DNA from 3 places in the Anaeromicrobium sediminis genome. Region 1 is predicted to be linked to each of the others. Evidence: riboswitches for the same ligand, from Rfam matches in the RefSeq annotation. Region 1 holds a riboswitch; each other region holds the start of a gene.
The links. A riboswitch is a leader RNA that binds a small molecule or an ion and turns the genes downstream of it on or off. The one in region 1 is predicted to bind S-adenosylmethionine.
Positions count from the first base shown of each region.

Region 1 (7,004 bases):
TTCTTTTATTATACTCCTATATATTTTTTTGTCAATAGGTATTATATAGATATTCTGTCCAATCTAAAGGTATTTGAACTTACTTGACTCATATAAATAAAAAATATTTTATAAGGTAAATCACTAAGAGGCCATATGCTTTAGATCTTATAATAGAGTTAGAAAGTGGTATATCTATAGATATATCACTTTCATATTAAATATACATAGTCTCTTCCCTATGAGCTGAAATAGGTTCACCACACTCCTTAAGAACACTATACAACTTCTTCCACAAGTGCTCCCTCATTATCTATTTTCAAATCTTTCATAATCCAATTGTCTTCTAACATACTTACATAATCATTCATTATTTTAATATAATCATCATTTTCCCTAACTATAGTCATAATAGTAGGGCCTGCTCCACTTAAGAAGACACCTTTCACGCCAGCTTCCTTTACAGCATTTACTATATTGTCATAATCTCTTATGAGTCCACCCCTATAAGGTTGATGGAGTACATCATCGCAAGCAAGAGCTAAAAGTTCATCTTCTCCATTTACTAAACTAGATATTAAAAGGGCTACCCTTCCCACATTAAATACAGCGTTTTTATAATCTACTACCTCAGGTAAAACTCCCCTTGCCTCACTAGTGGACAATTTAAAGTCAGGTATTATTGGGCAAAAACTATAATCATTTTTTACTGGTATTTTACTATAGTGGATTTCTCCCTTATCATATATGCTAGTGACCATACCCCCAAATATGCATGGAGCCACGTTATCTGGATGACCCTCAATTTCTGTGGCTATTTTTAATATATCATACTTATCTAATACATTTCCTGCTAGGGCATTTGCTCCCATAATGCCCCCAACTATACATGTGGCACTACTTCCAAGGCCCCTTGATACGGGAATGTTACTTTCAACTTTTATTTTTATTCCCTTTGGCTTATAACCTACTTCTTCAAAGGTAGTTACCATAGATTGATATATTAAATTATCTTCATTTCTAAATTCTTCATCTACACCTTCTATGATAAGACCCGAATCTATTTCCTCCATATAAAATACATTATATAGATCAAGTGCTATTCCTAATGCATCAAAACCTGGACCTACATTTGCAGTAGTTGCAGGTACTTGTACTCTAATCATATGCTCATCCCCCTATGCAAGTATTTCTTTAACCATGTCCTTCATATAGTCCTTATGACAAACTCTGTCATGTAGTATTTCCCTTTTATCTAGTTCTTTAACAGCCTTTGGTATATCCATATGATACTTCTCTGATAACTCTTTAAGTAACTGAAAATCATCTTTTCCTTCTATTAGCTCTCCTAGACCTTCCATTACACTCTTAGTAAATTTAAATGGACTAGCCGTAGAAGCTATAATAGTCTTTTTATCATCACAAGTGTCTTTTAAATATTTTTCATAGGCCCTATATGCTACAGCAGTATGAGTATCTATCACATAATTGAACTTTTCATATACAGTCTTAACTGTATCTAATGTTTCTTCCTCACTTACCCAAGCACCGTAAAAATCCTTAAGTTTGTTTTTCTCATTTTCACTAAGCTTATATACTCCTCTTTCTTTTAAATCATTCATATATTCTCTAACTTTGTTAGAATCTCTACCTACAATTTCATATAATAATCTTTCTAGGTTGCTTGAAATCAATATATCCATGGAAGGAGATATGGTTTGTTTAAATTCACGTCTTTTATCATATATACCTTCCTTGAAAAAGTCTGACAATACATTATTTTCATTAGAAGCACAAATCAATTTATCTATTTTAACCCCCATATTTTTAGCATAATATGCTGCTAGAATATTACCAAAATTCCCCGTTGGCACTACCACATTTATTTTTTCTCCTGTCTTTATCTCTTTCTTTTCTAATAATTTCACATAAGAATAAACATAATAGACTACCTGTGGTATTAGTCTTCCTATATTTATAGAATTGGCAGAGGAAAATTCATAGCCAAAATTATTTAAGTGATCTTTCATCTCTTTACTCGTAAACATTTCTTTAACATTAGATTGAGCATCATCAAAGTTACCTTCTATACCTACTACATAAGTATTGTGCCCCTCCTGAGTAATCATCTGAGATTCTTGTATTTTACTTACTCCATTTTTAGGATAAAATACTATTATTTTAGTATTATCCACATTGGCAAAGCCTTCTAGGGCAGCTTTACCCGTGTCTCCTGATGTTGCCGTTAGTATGACTACATCCTTATTAAATCCTATGTTTTTTCTTGCCACATTCATAAGTTGTGGTAACATACAAAGAGCCATATCCTTAAAGGCTATAGTAGGACCATGGAATAATTCTAAGAAAAAACTGTTATTTGCTTTTTTAAGATTAACTAAATCATCCACATGAAATTTATTATCATAAGCTTTATCCACACATTCCTCTAAATCTTCTTTAGAAAAATCATGTAAAAACTCACTTAGTACTTGTGTAGCTATTTCTTTATAGGTTTTGCCTATGAAACTTTCTACCTCTATATTATTAGGAAGTGCTTTAGGAACAAATAGTCCACCTTCCTCTGATATTCCCTTTATAATCCCATAAGAAGAACTTACTTCAACGGATCCATCTCTAGTACTTATATATTTCACCTTAACCACCTCTTGTCATTTTATTGTTTTATATTTGTTTAATAATTTAAAAGCCTTAATTAAAAGGACATTATTGACAATTAACATCCTATCCATTATACTAAAATGTGAATCGATTCAGAAAATTCAATATTTACTCTTATCAAGAGTGGCTGAGGGACTGGCCCTATGACGCCCGGCAACCAGCTCGCAAGAGCAATGGTGCCAATTCCAACTATATGTAATCATATAGACAGATGAGAGACGCGCCATTTCTTTATAATAGTGCCTCTTTCATTTTATGAAAGAGGTTTTTTTTAGTATACGGATAGCTATCTTTTATTTAATTAATAAAAGTTGAAAAATAATATTTCAGAAATAAAATGAAAATAATATACCGTCTTAATTATATTCCATATTTTCATTCTATTATAGATAATAGTTTGAATTTAATCAATATTCTATATGTTAACTGCTATTTATTATTATTTGAAATTTTTTCAACTTTCTCTATTGATTATTCTAACATATATGTTATAATGTTTTCTATAGAAATACAAGTGTTTTTTATTCACGAACATCGAAAGGGTGGTTTTAAATGATAAATGTAGGTCTTCTAGGGCTTGGAACTGTTGGGTCTGGAGTGTATGAAATATTAAATAATGAAGAAAATAATTTAAAGAAACTATTGGGGAAAGATATTTCTGTTAAGAAAATATTAGTTAATGATATAAATAAGAAGAGACAAGTAGAACTTCCAAAGGATATTTTAACAACCAACCCTTATGATATACTTCATGATGATAATATTCACATAGTGGTTGAAGTAATTGGAGGAATAGATAAGGCTCATGAATACATTTGTGAAGCTTTTAAAAACAATAAACATGTGGTTACTGCAAATAAAGCAGTAGTTGCAAAATATATGGATGAATTTTTATTTTTATCTAACAAATACGAAAAGGGATTTCTATTTGAAGCAAGTGTTGCAGGTGGAATACCTATAATAAAACCTCTTAAACAAAATGTAAGAATTAATAACATAAGTGAAATTAAGGGTATCCTAAATGGTACTACTAATTTTATCCTAACTAAAATGATTGATGATGGCCTTGGTTTTGATGAAGCCTTAAAGTTAGCTCAAGAACTAGGTTATGCAGAAGCAGATCCTACAGATGATGTGGAAGGTTTTGATGTGAAGAGAAAATTAGCAATACTGGCATCTATCGCCTTTAACAATCAAATAGATGTGGATAGTATAAAATGTAGTGGTATTACAAATATAAACACATTAGACATTTCCATGTTTAAAAAATTAGGAGCTTCTGTTAAGCTTGTAGGTTCAGCTTTAAGTTCTGGCAATAAGGTTTCTGCATCAGTGGAACCTGTATTAGTTAACAAAAACTCTACTATGGCCACAGTTAAGGGTGCCTTTAATATAGTATCCATAGTGGGAGATACAATAGGTCAACTTCAATTTTACGGTCAAGGAGCAGGTAAAAAACCAACTGCCAACGCAGTAGTTTGTGATATATATGATATTATAAGTGGTCAATACAAGACTGATCATTTTATACAAAATGGTAATATGAGGGAAGCTGATTTAGATTTATTTAACTCTAAATATTATTTAAGAGTTAATACTAAAAATATCTCAAGAGTACTTGGCATGCTTGATAAAAATCACATTCAAAAGTTCACAATCATGTCTATGAAAAATAATTTAGTATTAATTACAGATAATACAAGTGCAAAATCTATTGAAATAATAAGTTCACAATTAAATACTATAGGTGACGATTTCTCTATAGTGAGATTAGAGGATGATCTAAACACTAATGCCCTATGCATTGGAATTTAAAATTTAAGGAGTAAGGTTTATGAAGGATATTATAGTTCAGAAATACGGAGGAACATCTGTAGGTTCCATAGATAGAATAAAGAGAATTGCTCAAAAGGTAGTTAAATTAAAAGACTCAGGTAAAAAAGTAGTCGTAACCGTGTCTGCCATGGCCAAGACTACTGATGACCTTATGAATAAAGCTAGGCAAATAAATGAGAATCCTCCAGAGAGAGAATTAGATATGCTTTTATCCACTGGAGAGCAAATTTCCATAGCCTTACTTGCCATGGCCATAGAAAGCCTAGGAGAAAAGGTAATATCTTTAACGGGAGGCCAGTGTGGAATCATTACTGATTCTAATCATAAAAAGGCAAGAATAACGGAAATAGATACGGAAAGAATAGAAGAAGAGTTGTCACAAGATAAAATAGTAATAGTGGCAGGTTTTCAAGGTATTAATGAAAACAACGATATTACCACATTAGGTAGGGGTGGTTCAGATACTACTGCAGTGGCCGTAGCAGCAGCCCTTAAGGCAGAAAAATGTGAAATATACACTGATGTGGATGGAGTTTATACGGCAGATCCTAGGGTAGTTAAAAATGCCAAACTATTAGATAAGATTTCCTATGATGAAATGTTAGAATTGGCAAGCCTTGGTGCTAAAGTACTACATGGTCGTTCTGTGGAAATGGCTAGGAAATATAAAATACCTTTAGTAGTTAAATCTAGTTTTAATGATTCTAAAGGAACAGAAATTGTGGAGGTAAGTGAAATGGAAAAGGTTCAAGTGAGGGGAGTATCACTAGACAAAAATATAGCAAAATTATCTGTATTAGAAGTACCTGATCGCCCAGGAGTGGCATTTAAATTATTTTCTGAACTATCTAAAAATCATATACCTGTTGATATGATCATTCAAAATATAAATAGGGATTTAGTAAATGATATTTCCTTTACAGTAAAAATTGACGATTTAAGTAAAGCATTAGTTATCTGTAAAGAAATAGCTAATGAAGTTGGTGCTAGTAAAGTCTTATCAGATAGTAAGGTATGTAAATTATCTGTAGTTGGTACTGGAATAGCAGGAAGTGCAGAAGTAGCTTCTACTTTCTTTGAAACTTTATATGAATCAGGTATTAATATTCAAATGATTAGTACTTCAGAAATTAAGATTTCTTGTATTATAGATGAAAAATTTGGAGAAGATGGCCTTTGTCACCTTCATGATAAGTTTAACTTTGATTCAGATTTTGAACGCGAAGTTTGTTAATAAGTTCTCCTTATTTTAAGGTGCAGCTATTCCTGTACAGGAATAGCTGCACCTTATATATTTTTCATGTGCCTATCTCAATAATTGTTTATCCTTTACTTTTAACTTGCTCTTTAATAAACTTCCCCTTGTAACTACACTTTGACCAAAGTCTTTTCTTATATTATCTAATACCTTATCTAACTCCCTTTTTTTATGTACTTGTTCATCATCAAATAATGAACACTGCACTAAATTGTCCTTGGTTAAATCTGCCACTCTTACACCTAAATATCTAAGGGGTTCCCTTTTCCAACTTTCATCAAATAATCTCTTTATTTCATCATATACAACATCTGTACAATCCGTTTGGTTAAATAACTTTTTTTGATGGGTATATCTTTTAAAGTTATTGTTTTTTATTTCTACACAAATTGATCTACACTTATATTCTTTTTTTCTAAGCCTTATACATACATTTTCTGTTAAGGATAATAATACTTTATGGGCATCCTCTTTACTTTCTATATCATAGGGCAAGGTAGTAGAATTACCGATTCCCTTCACACTATCATAATCATTGTTTTCCACCTTGGAATAATCTATTCCATTTGCAAAATCATATATGACCTGGCCATGTTTTTTAAACATGATCTTTAGGGTAGGTAAATCATAATTTGCCAAATCACCTATAGTATATATACCTATGGCCTTTAACTTTCCTTCACTAGCCCTTCCCACCATAAACAAATCTCTTATGGGTAGGGGCCATAGTTTCTCTTTAATTTCATGAGTATAAAGGGTATGTACCTTGTTAGGCTTTTCAAAATCAGAGGCCATTTTTGCCAAAACCTTTTTATCTGATATACCAATATTCACAGTAAACCCCAGTTCTTTATATATATGCCTTTGTATTTCTATGGCCATGTCTTTAGGTGACTTCCCATATGTATTATTAGTCATGTCTAAAAAACATTCGTCTATAGAATAGACTTCAACTTTATCACAATATTCTTTAAGAATTTCCACCATGTGCCTACTGTATTTGTAATATACCTTAAAATTTGGAGGAACTACTATTAAATTTGGGCACTTTTTAAAAGCATTAAAAAGACTTTCTCCCGTTTTAACTCCATATTTTTTAGCTAATGGAGATTTAGCTAAAACTACTCCATGTCTTTTTTTAGGGTCTCCTCCTACAGCTGAGGCTATTTCTCTTATATCCCTATCATCACCATTTCTTAACCTTTCCGCAGCTTCCCAAGATAAAAATGCTGAATTCACATCCACATGAAAT
Region 1 is NZ_NIBG01000038.1:3,288-10,291, reverse strand. Features, by position in the region: gene thrB (homoserine kinase) at 258-1,145, opposite strand; gene thrC (threonine synthase) at 1,158-2,633, opposite strand; SAM riboswitch class I at 2,770-2,876, shown strand; gene CCE28_RS21230 (homoserine dehydrogenase) at 3,211-4,473, shown strand; gene CCE28_RS21225 (aspartate kinase) at 4,493-5,728, shown strand; gene CCE28_RS21220 (DNA polymerase Y family protein) at 5,801-7,004, opposite strand, start outside.

Region 2 (7,004 bases), on a different contig from region 1:
AAACTTCTCTGCAATTTCTTGTAAGATTGCAAAATGTTTAGCTTCCATATGTCCACCTGGAATTCTTACTCTTAAAGCAGTTTTTCCCCTTACCTTTGTTATTCTATAGGCATTTTTTTTAACTTTTTTAACATTTACACTCACGAAATCACCTCCATTAATCAATAAGTTCTTTAGCTTTTACATAGTTAAATACAGGTCCTTCTAAACATACATAGGTTTCATCTATCTTGCAATGTCCGCATTTACCAATTCCACAGCTCATCTTTCTCTCAAAGGATACCCATATTTTTTCTTCCGCTAAACCTCTTTTTACAAACTCAATTGTTGCAAACTTCATCATAATAGGAGGCCCTACTACTATTACTTCCGTATTATCTAAATCTTTCATATCACATACAGCTATATGTTTTGTTACTAAACCTGTTTCTCCAGTCCAACTTTCATCAGCTGAATCTACAGTAAGCACTACATTTATTTTCTCACTCCACTTTTTAATTTCATCTCTAAATAAAATATCATTAGGAGTTTTAAATCCAACTATTAGTGTAAAACTCTTTACTAAATCCATGTTATTATAGAAATAGTTAACTACATTTTTTACAGGCGCAAGACCTGTTCCTCCTGCAACTATTACAAGGTTCTTTCCCTTATATTGGTCAAGATTAAATCCATTTCCATAAGGTCCTCTAACAAAAATTTTATCTCCTGCTTGTAAATCAAATATTCCATCTGTAAGCTTTCCTACTTTTCTTATGGTCATATCTAAATATTTATCAGTAAAGTCACTTATAGATATAGGGGCTTCTCCCACACCTGGTATAGATAGTTGTAAGAACTGTCCACCTATTAGATTCATATCATTTTCTACTCTAAAAGTATGGTCTATTCCTGATTCTTCCCATCTATCTATTATCTTTATAGGTCTTGGTAAATATGGATTATTCATTTGAATCCCCCTTTACTATTTCGTTCACTTTTTCTATGCACTTAGGGAATGATATATATTCTGGACACACATCATCACATCTTCCACAGCCTACACACATGTGGAAACCAAATCTCTTGTGAAAGTCGTTAATCTTATGCATAGTCTTAAATCTCATTCTGTCGCCTTTTTTTGTTCTAAAGTCATGGTTTCCTGCCATTGTGCTATATCCATCTACTTGACATGATGCCCACACTCTTCTTCTTTCGCCCATTTTATTATCTTTTCCATAGTGTTGATCTTGCATAGTAAAGCATGCACATGTTATACAAGATGTGTTACATCTTCCGCAGCCAATACATCTGTGAGTGTATTCTGTCCATATATCATTTTCAAATACTTCTTTAGTTACCTTATCTACTGGAGGTATTTCTACCTTCACTTTATTTTCTTCAACAAATTCTACTTCATGTTGAACTTCTTCAGCTCCTTCACTGAATAATGCCTTAAATTCCTCATCTTGTATATTTAATATTACATTGTCATTATTAAATTTACATGCTACTGCATATTCATCTGTTTTGTTTCCATTCATGGACACACAGAAACATGAATCAAATCCTTCATTACATTCAATCATGAAGAACTTAACCTTTTCTCTTAATCTCTTATAATAGAAATCTTGTTCTGGTCCATTTTGTAAGAATATTGTATCTAATCTTTTCATTCCATTTATGTCACATGGTCTTAAGAAAATTATAATCTTTTCATCAGGTACAGAAGGAACGGATACGTTGTCTTCTGTAAAGTAAAATAGAGTTTCACGAATTGGGTAAATGATTTCCTTTGGAGAAAAGAAACTCTTTTCATTTAATTCCATTTCATCAAGGCCACTAATGGGCTTATAACAGACTAGATCCGTATCTGAATATCTACCCTTTTTCTCTATTTTTTTAGGTCCGTAAATCTTATATTTATCAGATAAAGTATTTAGGACGTGATTAAACTGTTTAATGCTAACCTTATACGCCATAGACTACCTCCTTAAAAGTTTCATTGTTAATATTTTAACTTTGAATCTAATAATTTTCTGTGATATTCGTCACGATATAAGAAAAAAATGCATATATAATTAGTGGAAGGGGAATCAACCAAGTACCTTTTCACACCGCAATTGTTGCTTAATCCTATGCTATTTGTGGTTCACGATAGGATGTAAAGTTGAAACTTTCTAAGTTATGTCTCTAAATTTTAATATTAACTAGCACCTTTTTATCGAGTAATTAATACAATAAATTAGAAAGACAACCAACTGCAACAATTCAATAAGCTTATATCTCTTCCATACAGAAAAATATGAGCTTATCTAAATAAAAATAACTAAAATAATAGTGGAGGAATAAAATATGATGAATGAATTATCTTATGAAGAATTAAAGAGAAGATTAATAGAAGAAATAAAAGTTGAAATATTAGAAGCGGAAGCAAAAGCAAGAGCAAAAGCAGATGCAGAAGCAAAGGCAAAAGCAGAAGCAAAAGCAAAAGCAGATGCAAAAGCAAAAGCAGAAGCAAAAAATAGAAATCTTAATGTAGATATTGATAAAGAAGAAGAAAAAGAAGTAGAAAAAGAAGTAGAAATAGAGAAAGAAGTAGAAATAGAAAAAGATATGCATAAACAAGTTCAATATAATAAACAAACTAACCACAATCACATTTATCAAAGACAATATCAAGGTCAATTATCTAAAAATGATGCAGATACTGACGCAGATGCTTGGTCAGATGCTTGGGCAGATGCAGATGCTAAAAATAGAGCTAGAAATAAAGCTGACGCAGATGCTAAGAACAAAAATAGAAACAAAGCTAAAGCAGAAGCCGAAATTGAAGATAAGAAGAAGCATCCTTGGTGCTAGATATTCATTAAAATAGTGGGGGGCTTCCCCCCACCATTTTAAAAATATCATATACATAAGCACCAATCCTTTTAGAAATTATAGGAGGTACTTTTATGAGTCCATGGGAAAATCTTCCACAAGAAATCCAAATTAATGATTCTACTAAAAAAAATGATGTGATTGAAACAGAATACCTAACAGAAAAAGACAATACTGAAAAAACTCTAGATCAATCTAGTATTCAAAAAAGCATGCATGATTTAGGCCAAGACCAGCACCTAGAAACCCATCCTTCCCAATTTAATTTCCAAAATGTTCAATTAACTATGGATAATAATATGGATAACTTTGCTGGTAAAATCGCTGGAGTAATCTATTCAAAAAGTAATAGGGAAATCACTCCAAATGCAATTGTTTTACTATACTTTGGATCCTATGATGATTCTAAGACATATCCAGTATGCCAAACTAAATCAGATGATAATGGAAACTTCGTCATCGAAAATTTGCCACCAGGCTATTATACCTTATATGCATATCTTGGAAGATATTTTAAGGAGAAAATATACAATATAAAAATCATGCCTGGACAAAATCATCACCAATCTATACTTCTAAAAAAAGTTGAAGATGATCTTGGTTAATATAATACTTAAAGAAGCATAATAAAAACAGGATAGGTATTACCTATCCTGTTTTTATTATGCTTCTTTAAGCTTTGGCACTCCTATTAATATGGCTATTACTGCACATATTCCCATTAAGTAGGGGTAGTATAAATATCTCATTATATCAAATGAAGAAACCTTATTTGATGCCACTCCCACTGCCACAAGAATTTGAGCTCCATAGGGAATAATCCCCTGGCAGAAGCATGAAAAAGTATCTAGTATACTAGCTGATCTCTTTGGTTCTATATTATACTCATCTGCTATATCTTTAGCAATTGGACCTGTCATTACTATGGCAATAGTATTGTTAGCTGTACACAAATCAACCACACCAACTAATAGGGCAATTCCAAATTCAGCTCCCCTTTTACTAGATATTCTATTTCTAATAAAATCTAGTAAGAAATTAATTCCACCGTTAAATTTGATTACTTCAACCATACCACCAATTAATAAGGATATTATTATAATCTCTGCCATACCATTGATTCCATTAGATACGGCTGATACAAAACCCCATATGTCAAAGGAATTTGTCATAATACCTACAACTCCTGCAAATAATGTTCCTCCAGTTAAAACTACAAATACATTTATTCCTGATAAAGCTCCTATTAATACCACTAAATAAGTAACTACTTTAATTATACTGTATGGATGGTCTCCTCCTATGGCAGTATTGTTTCCATTTCCTATTAAAACAAATATAATCCCTGTTACAATGGCTGCTGGTACTACTATTAAGAAGTTCATCCTAAATTTATCTCTCATCTCACAACCTTGAGTACGTGCCGCTGCAATAGTAGTATCTGATATCATAGATAGGTTATCTCCAAACATGGCTCCACTAATTACAGCACCTAAAGCAAGGCCTAAAGATATGTCTATCTTTTCAGCTAACCCTATGGCCACTGGTGATAGGGCAACTATAGTCCCCACAGAAGTTCCTATAGATAGGGATATGAAACAACCAATTACAAATATTCCTGCTATTAATATGTTTCCTGGTAATATGCTGAGACCTAAGTTTACTGTAGAATCTACAGCTCCCATTTCTCTAGCCACCCCAGCAAAGGCTCCTGCTAATATGAATATAAAGCACATGATTATAATATTAGTGTTTCCTGCCCCTTTGCAAAAAATCTCTATTTTATGAGAAATCTTCTCCTTAGGATTCATACAGATGGCTACTATGCTAGCCACTAGAAAAGATACACTTACAGGCATCTTATAAAAATCTCCTATTATAATAGATGTTACTAAATACATAACTAAGAAAACTAATAATGGTAACAATGCTAAACTACTTTTTTTATTATTCATAATCCTTCCTCCTACGTATAGTTTAAATAAAGTACATATTTTTCTAGGGACAATCATTTGAATTTAAAAAGCTGTGCACATTAATTACTTTTTAATTTCCTTATAAACTAAAAAAACTTCTTGCAGATAATGCAAGAAGTTAAATTTCCTTTGTCCCTTATCTGCCAGGTATCACCTGCTGGATTTAGCACCACAGAATTTAATCTAGGTTGCCGGGCTTCATAGGGCCAGTCCCTCCGCCGCTCTTGATAAGATTATATTTAATTGTTTTTCACAACGTATATGATTATAGCTAAAAGAATAAATATTGTCAAATGTTTTTTTCACACAGACATTTCTACTCTAAAAAAATAAATTTTATATTTAGTGAAACTTTTTGTATTATTCATCCGTCTAATGCATGTAATAAAAAATACTAGGAGGACAATTATGAAAAGATTATTAAGTTTAGTAGTTGCAGTTTTATTAATTTTCACCTTTGTAGGGTGCAGTAAACAAGAATCAAATATATCAGAGAAGGAAACTGAAGATAACAAATTAGTTTTAAACTATAATATAACTAAAGAAGTTCTGGAGGTAGAGTCTAAAGATACAAAAATAGATTATCCTCAAGTTATAGATTATCCTGGAGAACTTTTAATGGATTATATGAATCAAAGCTTAAAAAGAATTGCTGATATATATGGAAATGAAGATATTTACAACCATGTGCAAATAGACTATGAGATCACGAGAATGGATGAAAATATATTAAGTGTATTATTCAAAGGTACTGGTGAAATACAAGGTCATGGTAAAATTAATATTCAACAAAGTATTAATCTAGATATGAATTCTTCAAATGAGATTACGTATGATAATCTTATTAAGTCTAAAGAAGAAGTAATGAGAATACTAGACCAAAAGGCTAAAGATAAAGGAATAAAAGAAGGAATAGAAGCAGAGGGAGTAAGGTTATACTTTAAAGATGAAAATGTAGTATTTTATTACATGCCTTTAGATGATAGTGCAAAGGAATTTATTGAACTAAGTGTGTCTGAAGAGGATTTAAAGGAATATATAAACACTGATTTTGGTCAAGTTCCTGCAAGTTAGTATTTAAATTAAAAGGAGATGAATTTAATTCATCTCCTTTTGCTTTTTTATGAAGCGCTTTCTTTTTTAACTTTTTTCTTTTTCTTTTTGTCTGAAATAACTAAAGTAGGTTCGTTTTTGTTTACAACTGTTTCTTTAGTTATTACACACTTTTCTATATCATCCCTAGACGGAATTTCAAACATTACATCTAGCATTAGGTTCTCCACAATACTACGCAGTCCCCTTGCACCAGTTTTTCTTTCTATGGCCTTTTTAGCGATTTCTATTAAAGCATCCTCTTCTATATCTAATTCCACATTATCTATTTCAAACAACTTTTTATATTGTTTTACTATAGCATTCTTAGGCTCCTTTAATATGGCCACTAGTGATTCTTCATCTAATTGCTCTAATGTTACCATAACAGGAATTCTTCCTACGAATTCTGGAATTAGACCATATTTTAATAGATCTTCTGGCTCGATTTTACCAAGTAATTGACCAATGTCTTTTACTTCCTTACTTTGAATATCAGCACCAAAGCCCATAGTCTTTTTACCAATTCTCTTTTGAATAACCTTATCTAATCCATCAAAGGCACCACCGCAAATAAATAACACATTAGTAGTATCTATTTGAATGAATTCTTGGTGTGGATGCTTTCTTCCACCTTGTGGAGGAACACTAGCAACAGTTCCCTCTAATATCTTTAGTAGGGCTTGTTGTACACCTTCTCCAGATACATCCCTTGTAATAGACGGATTATCAGATTTTCTTGCTATCTTGTCTATTTCATCTATATAGATGATTCCCTTTTCAGCCTTTTCTATATCATAATCAGCCGCTTGAATAAGTTTTAATAGGATGTTTTCCACATCTTCTCCCACATATCCAGCCTCTGTCAATGAAGTAGCATCAGCTATGGCAAAAGGTACATTTAATATTTTAGCCAATGTTTGAGCAAGTAAAGTCTTTCCAGATCCTGTTGGACCTACCATAACTATATTACTCTTTTGAATTTCTATATCATCTTTTTTACCCGTATGATTAATACGTTTATAATGATTGTACACAGCTACAGCTAAGGCCTTCTTAGCTCTTTCTTGACCT
Region 2 is NZ_NIBG01000012.1:22,567-29,570, reverse strand. Features, by position in the region: gene asrC (sulfite reductase subunit C) at 1-144, opposite strand, end outside; gene asrB (anaerobic sulfite reductase subunit AsrB) at 158-949, opposite strand; gene asrA (anaerobic sulfite reductase subunit AsrA) at 942-1,961, opposite strand; gene CCE28_RS21870 (hypothetical protein) at 2,335-2,841, shown strand; gene CCE28_RS13610 (peptidase associated/transthyretin-like domain-containing protein) at 2,937-3,467, shown strand; gene CCE28_RS13605 (Na+/H+ antiporter NhaC family protein) at 3,525-4,817, opposite strand; SAM riboswitch class I at 4,972-5,072, opposite strand; gene CCE28_RS13600 (hypothetical protein) at 5,247-5,912, shown strand; gene clpX (ATP-dependent protease ATP-binding subunit ClpX) at 5,960-7,004, opposite strand, start outside.
Region 2: another riboswitch for S-adenosylmethionine. It lies ahead of CCE28_RS13605 (Na+/H+ antiporter NhaC family protein); the one in region 1 lies ahead of CCE28_RS21230 (homoserine dehydrogenase).

Region 3 (7,004 bases), on a different contig from region 1:
ACACATAATACAATTACTCAAAAGCCTCACCTCTTTATTAATTATGGCCTTTATATAATATTCTATTCACTTACTGTATGTCTGTGTCATAAGAAATTTCAATCTTATTGTACCTTTTTTGGGGGCTTAATCAAAAACATAAAAAAGTAGCCCCTTGGGCTACTTTTTTAATATGACATTACTGCATTTATGGCATTTAGAAGTTCTTTATTAGGTTCAAATACAAACCTATATACATCTCCACCTCTAGTAAATTCACCTATATACCAGTTTTTGGTTTCTCTAGTAGAAATAAATTTATACGTTTTTGCCTTCTTTTCTTTTATTTTTTCTATATCGGCCTTGTCATAGGCTTCAAACAAATCTAGTTCACTTAATTTCAAACTTAAAAAAGAGTGGCTTGCTCTACCAAATACTCTTTCCATTATAAGTTCGTCACCTATTATCTTATAATTATAATAAGAAATTCTCCTATATATAATATATAGGCAGGCACATACTGCTAACCCAAATGATAATAAAGCTCCTATGGTTGCTAGGATAGGACTTACTATTTTTAATAATCTTAAAGAAATATCAAGTGTGATAATAGTTCCTATAATCATTAGACAAAGTTTCCAAAATGATAACCTTTTTTGTTTAATAGTCTGCTTAATTATATACATTTTAGACTCCCCTTATAATAAAATATATGTCCATACAAATTGTATATAGATATAATAATATCATGTTATAAAATTTGTATCAAATAAAAGTGTTTTATATTAAATTTATTTCAAAAGAAAAAAGAAAGTATTTAAATACTTTCTTTACTAATAATTCTAATATTAATATATTATTTTGCTATCCTTATGTGCCCATAATTTTTCTGAACCCTCACTCTTTTTGGGGAAGGTTTTTTCTCTATATTTTCTAGCACATCTCTAATTAAATATATTTGTAAGCATGCCATGGGTATACACAACATCACTGTTAAAATAATTTTTATAATCATACTCTAACCTCTTTTATAAAGACTTTATACCTTCTTATTCTATATAATAACCCTTTTTCCTCTGTCTATAAATGGCCATATATTACTATTTTTGTAGCAAATTGTTGAATGGTTAAAGTTTTTATAAAAAACTGGCTTTTTATCTACTAATTTAATACTTTATTTGCGATTTCTACGGCTACCTTCGCATCCTTAGCATAAAAATCTGCCTTAATCATTTGTGCATATTCTTCATTTAATACGGCTCCACCTACAAAAACTTTACAGCCTACTTCATTTTCCCTTAAAAGCCTTATGGTTTCTTCCATACTCTTTACCGTAGTAGTCATAAGTGCACTTAATCCTATTAATTTTATATTTTCATCCTTAGCCACTTCTACTATCTTCATAGGATCCACATCTTTTCCTAGGTCTATTACTTCAAAGCCATAGTTTTCTAGTATAACCTTAACTATGTTCTTACCTATATCGTGAATATCACCTTGTACTGTGGCTAATATTAATTTGCCTTTACTTATTTGTTCTTCTTCCTTCTTTATTTTTTCCTTTATAACTTCAAAGGCCACTTTTACCGTTTCTGCAGATATTATAAGTTGTGGTAAAAATACACTTCCCTCTTCAAATCTATTCCCCACTATATCTAGAGCTGGAATTAAATCTTCATTTACGATTTTAAGGGCAGACTTCTCTTTTAAAAGCTCTATAGTCTTATCCTTAGCCTCTGCCTTTAACCCCTTTATTATAATTTCTTGTAATGTTAGATCAGATGTTTTCACATCCTGTTTCACATTTTTAACATGCTTAAACTTGTCTATATAGACTTTTGCGTCCCTATCCTCATTTGCAAGGACTTTATAGGCATATACAGTCTCTAGTATGTCATCATCCTTAGGATTTATTATGGGAGCATCTAATCCACTTGCCAATGCCATACTTAAAAAGGTCTTATTTAATAACCTTCTGTTTGGTAGTCCAAAGGACACATTACTAACTCCTAAGGTGGTTCTTACATTAAACTTTTCCTTTACCATCTTTACTGCTTTTATAGTCTCTAGTACTTCCTCCTGTTGAGCACTGGCAGTAAGAACTAGACAATCTATTAATATGTGCTTCTTATCTATTCCATATTCCTTCGCCCTTTTTATAATCTTTTCTGCTATTTTCACCCTATCTTCAGCTTTAGATGGTATTCCATCTTCATCTAGTGTAAGACCAACTACACAAGCTCCATATTTTTTAACTATGGGAAATATGTCCTTCATAACAGATTCTTTTCCATTTACAGAGTTTATTATGGCTTTTCCGTTATATCCCCTTATGGCCGCCTCTATGGCCACAGGGTCCGTACTATCGATTTGTAGGGGTAAGTCTACTATAGACTGGACTTCTTTCGTTACGTCCCTTAATAGGCTTATCTCATCGATTTCTGGTAGGCCTACATTCACATCTAATACATGTGCTCCCTTTTCCTTTTGTAGTATGGCTTCTTTTAATATATAGTCTATATCCTTATTCCTAAGTGCTTCTTTAAACTTTTTCTTTCCTGTTGGATTTATTCTCTCTCCAATGATAACAACTTCATCAATTATTACATTTTTTGTGGCAGAAGTTACAGCAGTAAATTCTTTATTTTCTATTTTAGCTGAATCTTTATCCTTTAGTCTATTTACCACTTCCCTTATGAAATTATCATTTGTACCACAACATCCTCCAAATACTCTAACTCCTAAAGACTGTAGCTCTTCTATGGTAGTTCCAAATTCCTCTGGTGTCACATCATAAACCGTATTTCCATCAACAATTTTAGGTAAACCAGCATTTGGCTGTATCATAACAGGTATTGATGCATAATCTAATATTTTAGTTACTATATGTTTACTTTCATTAGGCCCCAATGAACAATTCATTCCTAATACATCTACTCCAATACCTTCTAGGAAAACTACCATACTAATAGGATCTGTTCCGGTAAAAGTACGTCCGTCTTCTTCAAAGGTCATAGTGGCAAATATGGGTAAATTACTATTTTCTTTTGCTGCCAATACGGCTGCCTTCATCTCATATAAATCTGATATGGTTTCTATTAATATTAAATCACATCCAGCCTTAGTTCCTGCTATTACTTGCCTCTTAAATATGTCATAAGCCCTTTCAAATTTCAGTGTTCCCATCGGTTCCATCATTTGACCTATTGGCCCCATATCTAGAGCCACATATTTATTCCCTGCCACTTCCTTAGCATTTTTCACTGCCGCATCTATTATCTCTTCAACGGAGTAGGATGTATCTTTTAGTTTTAATTCATTAGCTCCAAAGGTATTTGTAGTTATTATGTCTGTCCCTGCTTCTATATATTTTTGGTGAATTTCTTTTACTATTTGAGGATATATTATATTATAGGTTTCTGGTACTTCACCCCTCTTTAATCCTCTTTCCTGTAACATAGTACCCATGGCACCATCAAAAAACAATATGGAATCCTTTAACTTTTCCCTAATATCCACAACTAATCTCTCCTTTTCTAAAACTACAACTCTTATATTTATTGCAACTTAAGCATTTATTTATCTTTTCTTTTTCCTCTATCTGAAACCCAATAAAAGCTGTTACTGATTTTCTAGGTATCAATATACTAGATTCCGTTGAAGTAACTCCAACTCTTTTATTAGCATCTAATATATTTAGTATTTTACTTTGTACTTTAATAGAAAAATCTCCATATCCAGGACTATATCTAAAGGTAATATTTTTACCTTCTTTCCTTGCAATTTCTTTAATTTCATCTTCAACCCCATCACAAATATGCTCTATATAAGTGGTGGCACAGGCATCTAATATGAGAGCCCTTGTTAAACTGATCTTTTCATAATACTTTATCTTAGAATCAACCATACTTCCTAAGGTTGCCACCATTACAGCACATTTAGTGGAATTCTTTAAATGATCCTTTATATTTTTTCCTTCTAAAATAAAGTTAGTATTTTCTAATGTGAACCCATTATCCTTATTTATAGAAAATATATCATACACATATTTGGGTTTAGATATGGATTTTATTTCTGCCATACACTCATCTATAAGATTATTTAGTTTTTCATCCATATGTTGATTCTTATATCCCAAATATCTAAGAACCTCTTTTTTGTCTATACACATCCATATCTCCCACCCTTTACTTATTAAGTATCACTACTTATACGGCTTTTTCATTTAATGCCTTTACTACACAACCTATATTCTTTGTTATTCTATGTGCTATTTCTGGTTTATTCATAGTATATATATGGATTCCATCAATTCCAGAAGATAGTAAATCTATTATTTGCTCTGTAGCATAACATATACCTGCCTCCATTAGGGCTTCCTTGTTATGTTCATATTTATTCATTATTTTCATAAATTTAGGTGGTATATATGATCCACAAAGGGATACAATCCTCTCTACTTGTTTTTTATTAGTAACAGGCATAATCCCTGCTTGTATAGGGATATTTACCCCCTTCTTTACTAAATCTTCATGAAACTTATAAAAATTATTATTTTCAAAGAATAATTGAGTTATTAAAAAGTCTGTACCATAATTAATTTTTCTTATTAAATTTTCTATATCATTATCCATATTATCATTTTCTATATGCCCTTCAGGGTAACAAGCTCCTCCTATGGAAAATTCTCCATTCTTCTTAATATGTTTAACTAAATCGGATCCATATCTGTAATGTAGGGGATCTGGAAATTTGAAATTAGGATCATTAGGAAGATCCCCCCGCAGAGCTAAAATGTTTTCAATATTATTTTCTTTAAGCTCTCTTAGTACACTGTCTATTTCATCCTTTGTTGAAGATATACAAGTAAGGTGGGCCAATGCCTCTATATTATATTTATTCTTAACTATAGATGCAATTTCTAATGTCTTATTTTCCTCACCACTACCTCCTGCTCCATAAGTAACACTTATATAATCTGGTTTTAATTCTGCTAATCCATCAATAGTTTTATATATAGTATCTATAGAACTACTTTTCTTTGGTGGAAAAATTTCAAAAGAAATAACTGGTCTTTTTTGGTTAAATAAGTTTTTAATCTTCATATTCTCACTCCTCATTAAAAATAGGTTATTAACAAAATGAAAAACTCTCTTAAAGATAAGAGAGTTTATATGTTTAAACTTTACTCTCATCTTCCAGCTTAATTGCTGCAGGATTTGGCACCTTAGCTTTTACGCAGGTTGCCGGGCTTCATAGGGCCAGTCCCTCCACCTCTCTTGATGAAATCTGTATTAACTTTTTTAATTTTAAAAAACCTCTTTCATACTGAAAGAGGTTTATCTACTAAAAATAGTTTCTCATCTTTCAGCTTAATTGCTGCAGGATTTAGCACCTTCGCTTTACGCAGGTTGCCGGGTTTCACAGGGCCAGTCCCTCCACCTCTCTAGATAAGTTTTATCATATTAAATTATATCAATTATATATATAGTGGAAACATATGTCAATACCTTTATACTTAATTTTTATTTATTCCAAAAATAATTTTCTTAATTTTGAGAATTTATTGACATCTGTCTTATTTTTTGCTACGATAGTTGAAATATTTTTAAAAGGAGATAAGATATGAAAACATCAGATATTATCATTAAGTGTTTAGAAAAAGAGAATGTAAAATTTATATTTGGGTATCCAGGAGGGGCGGTCTTACCTCTTTATGAGTCTCTCAGACACTCTAATATAGACCATATCTTAGTCCGCCATGAACAATCTGCTGCCCATTGTGCCAGCGGCTATGCCCGGGCTAGTAAAGAAGTGGGGGTCTGTTTGGCCACATCTGGACCTGGAGCTACAAACTTAATCACAGGGATAGCTACTGCCTATATGGATTCTATTCCGCTAGTAGTAATTACAGGCCAAGTAAATTCCAACCTAATAGGTAAAGATGTATTTCAGGAAGCAGATATAGTAGGATCTACAGAACCTTTCACAAAACACAATTATTTAGTTAAAAAAGCTGAGGATATTCCTAAGATAATAAAAGAAGCCTTTTATATAGCAAAGACTGGTCGTCCTGGGCCAGTGCTTATTGATATTCCTGTAGATATACAAAGGCAAAAAATGAAATTCAATTACCCTTCAAACATAAATATACTAGGATATAAACCCACATACAAAGGTCATCTAGGACAAATTAAACGTGCCTTAAATAAATTAAAAGGTTCTAAGCGTCCTCTCATTTGTGTAGGTGGAGGTATAATTTGTGCAAATGCAGTAGATGAATTTAGAGAATTTGTAAACAAGGGACAAATACCTGTAATCCATACTCTTATGGGTATAGGTGCATTAAACGAAGATTCCACATATCATTTAGGAATGATCGGAATCCATGGGAATAAGGGCTCTAAAAATATAGTTAGCCAAGCTGATTTAATAATGATTATAGGAGCCAGAATAGCCGATAGGGCCCATAATCTAATTCAATCTTTAAATAATGATATTGATATAATCCATATAGATATTGATCCAGCTGAAGTGGGCAAGAATATAAAATCCCATGTACCTATAGTTGGTGATGCTAAAACCATATTACAAGAATTCAATAAAAAAATAACTAATCTAGATACTAAGGATTGGATAAACCAATTACAAATTATTAAGTCTACTGAAAAAGAAAATAATATATTAGATGAAAAATATGTGAATCCCAAGGTAGCTCTAAACTATCTATCTGATAAAGCTCACAATGATTGTATAGTTACAGCTGACGTAGGACAAAACCAAATTTGGACTATTAAAAACTTTAAATTTATGGGTAAAAGATCCATATTCACATCTGGTGGACTTGGCACTATGGGATACTCCCTACCTGCATCTATCGGGGCCCAATTTGCCAGTACCAATAAGGTCATATGTGTTACCGGTGATGGTGGTCTTCAAATGTCTCTAGGTGAATTAGGTACTATTGGACAAAATGATCTACCTATACTTATAATTCTATTTAATAATAATAGATTAGGCATGGT
Region 3 is NZ_NIBG01000020.1:68,176-75,179, forward strand. Features, by position in the region: gene CCE28_RS17325 (sigma factor G inhibitor Gin) at 1-21, opposite strand, end outside; gene CCE28_RS17330 (hypothetical protein) at 168-665, opposite strand; gene CCE28_RS22335 (hypothetical protein) at 836-994, opposite strand; gene CCE28_RS17335 (homocysteine S-methyltransferase family protein) at 1,141-3,498, opposite strand; gene CCE28_RS17340 (vitamin B12 dependent-methionine synthase activation domain-containing protein) at 3,488-4,150, opposite strand; gene metF (methylenetetrahydrofolate reductase [NAD(P)H]) at 4,188-5,084, opposite strand; SAM riboswitch class I at 5,168-5,268, opposite strand; SAM riboswitch class I at 5,337-5,436, opposite strand; gene ilvB (biosynthetic-type acetolactate synthase large subunit) at 5,605-7,004, shown strand, end outside.
Region 3: another riboswitch for S-adenosylmethionine. It lies ahead of metF (methylenetetrahydrofolate reductase [NAD(P)H]); the one in region 1 lies ahead of CCE28_RS21230 (homoserine dehydrogenase).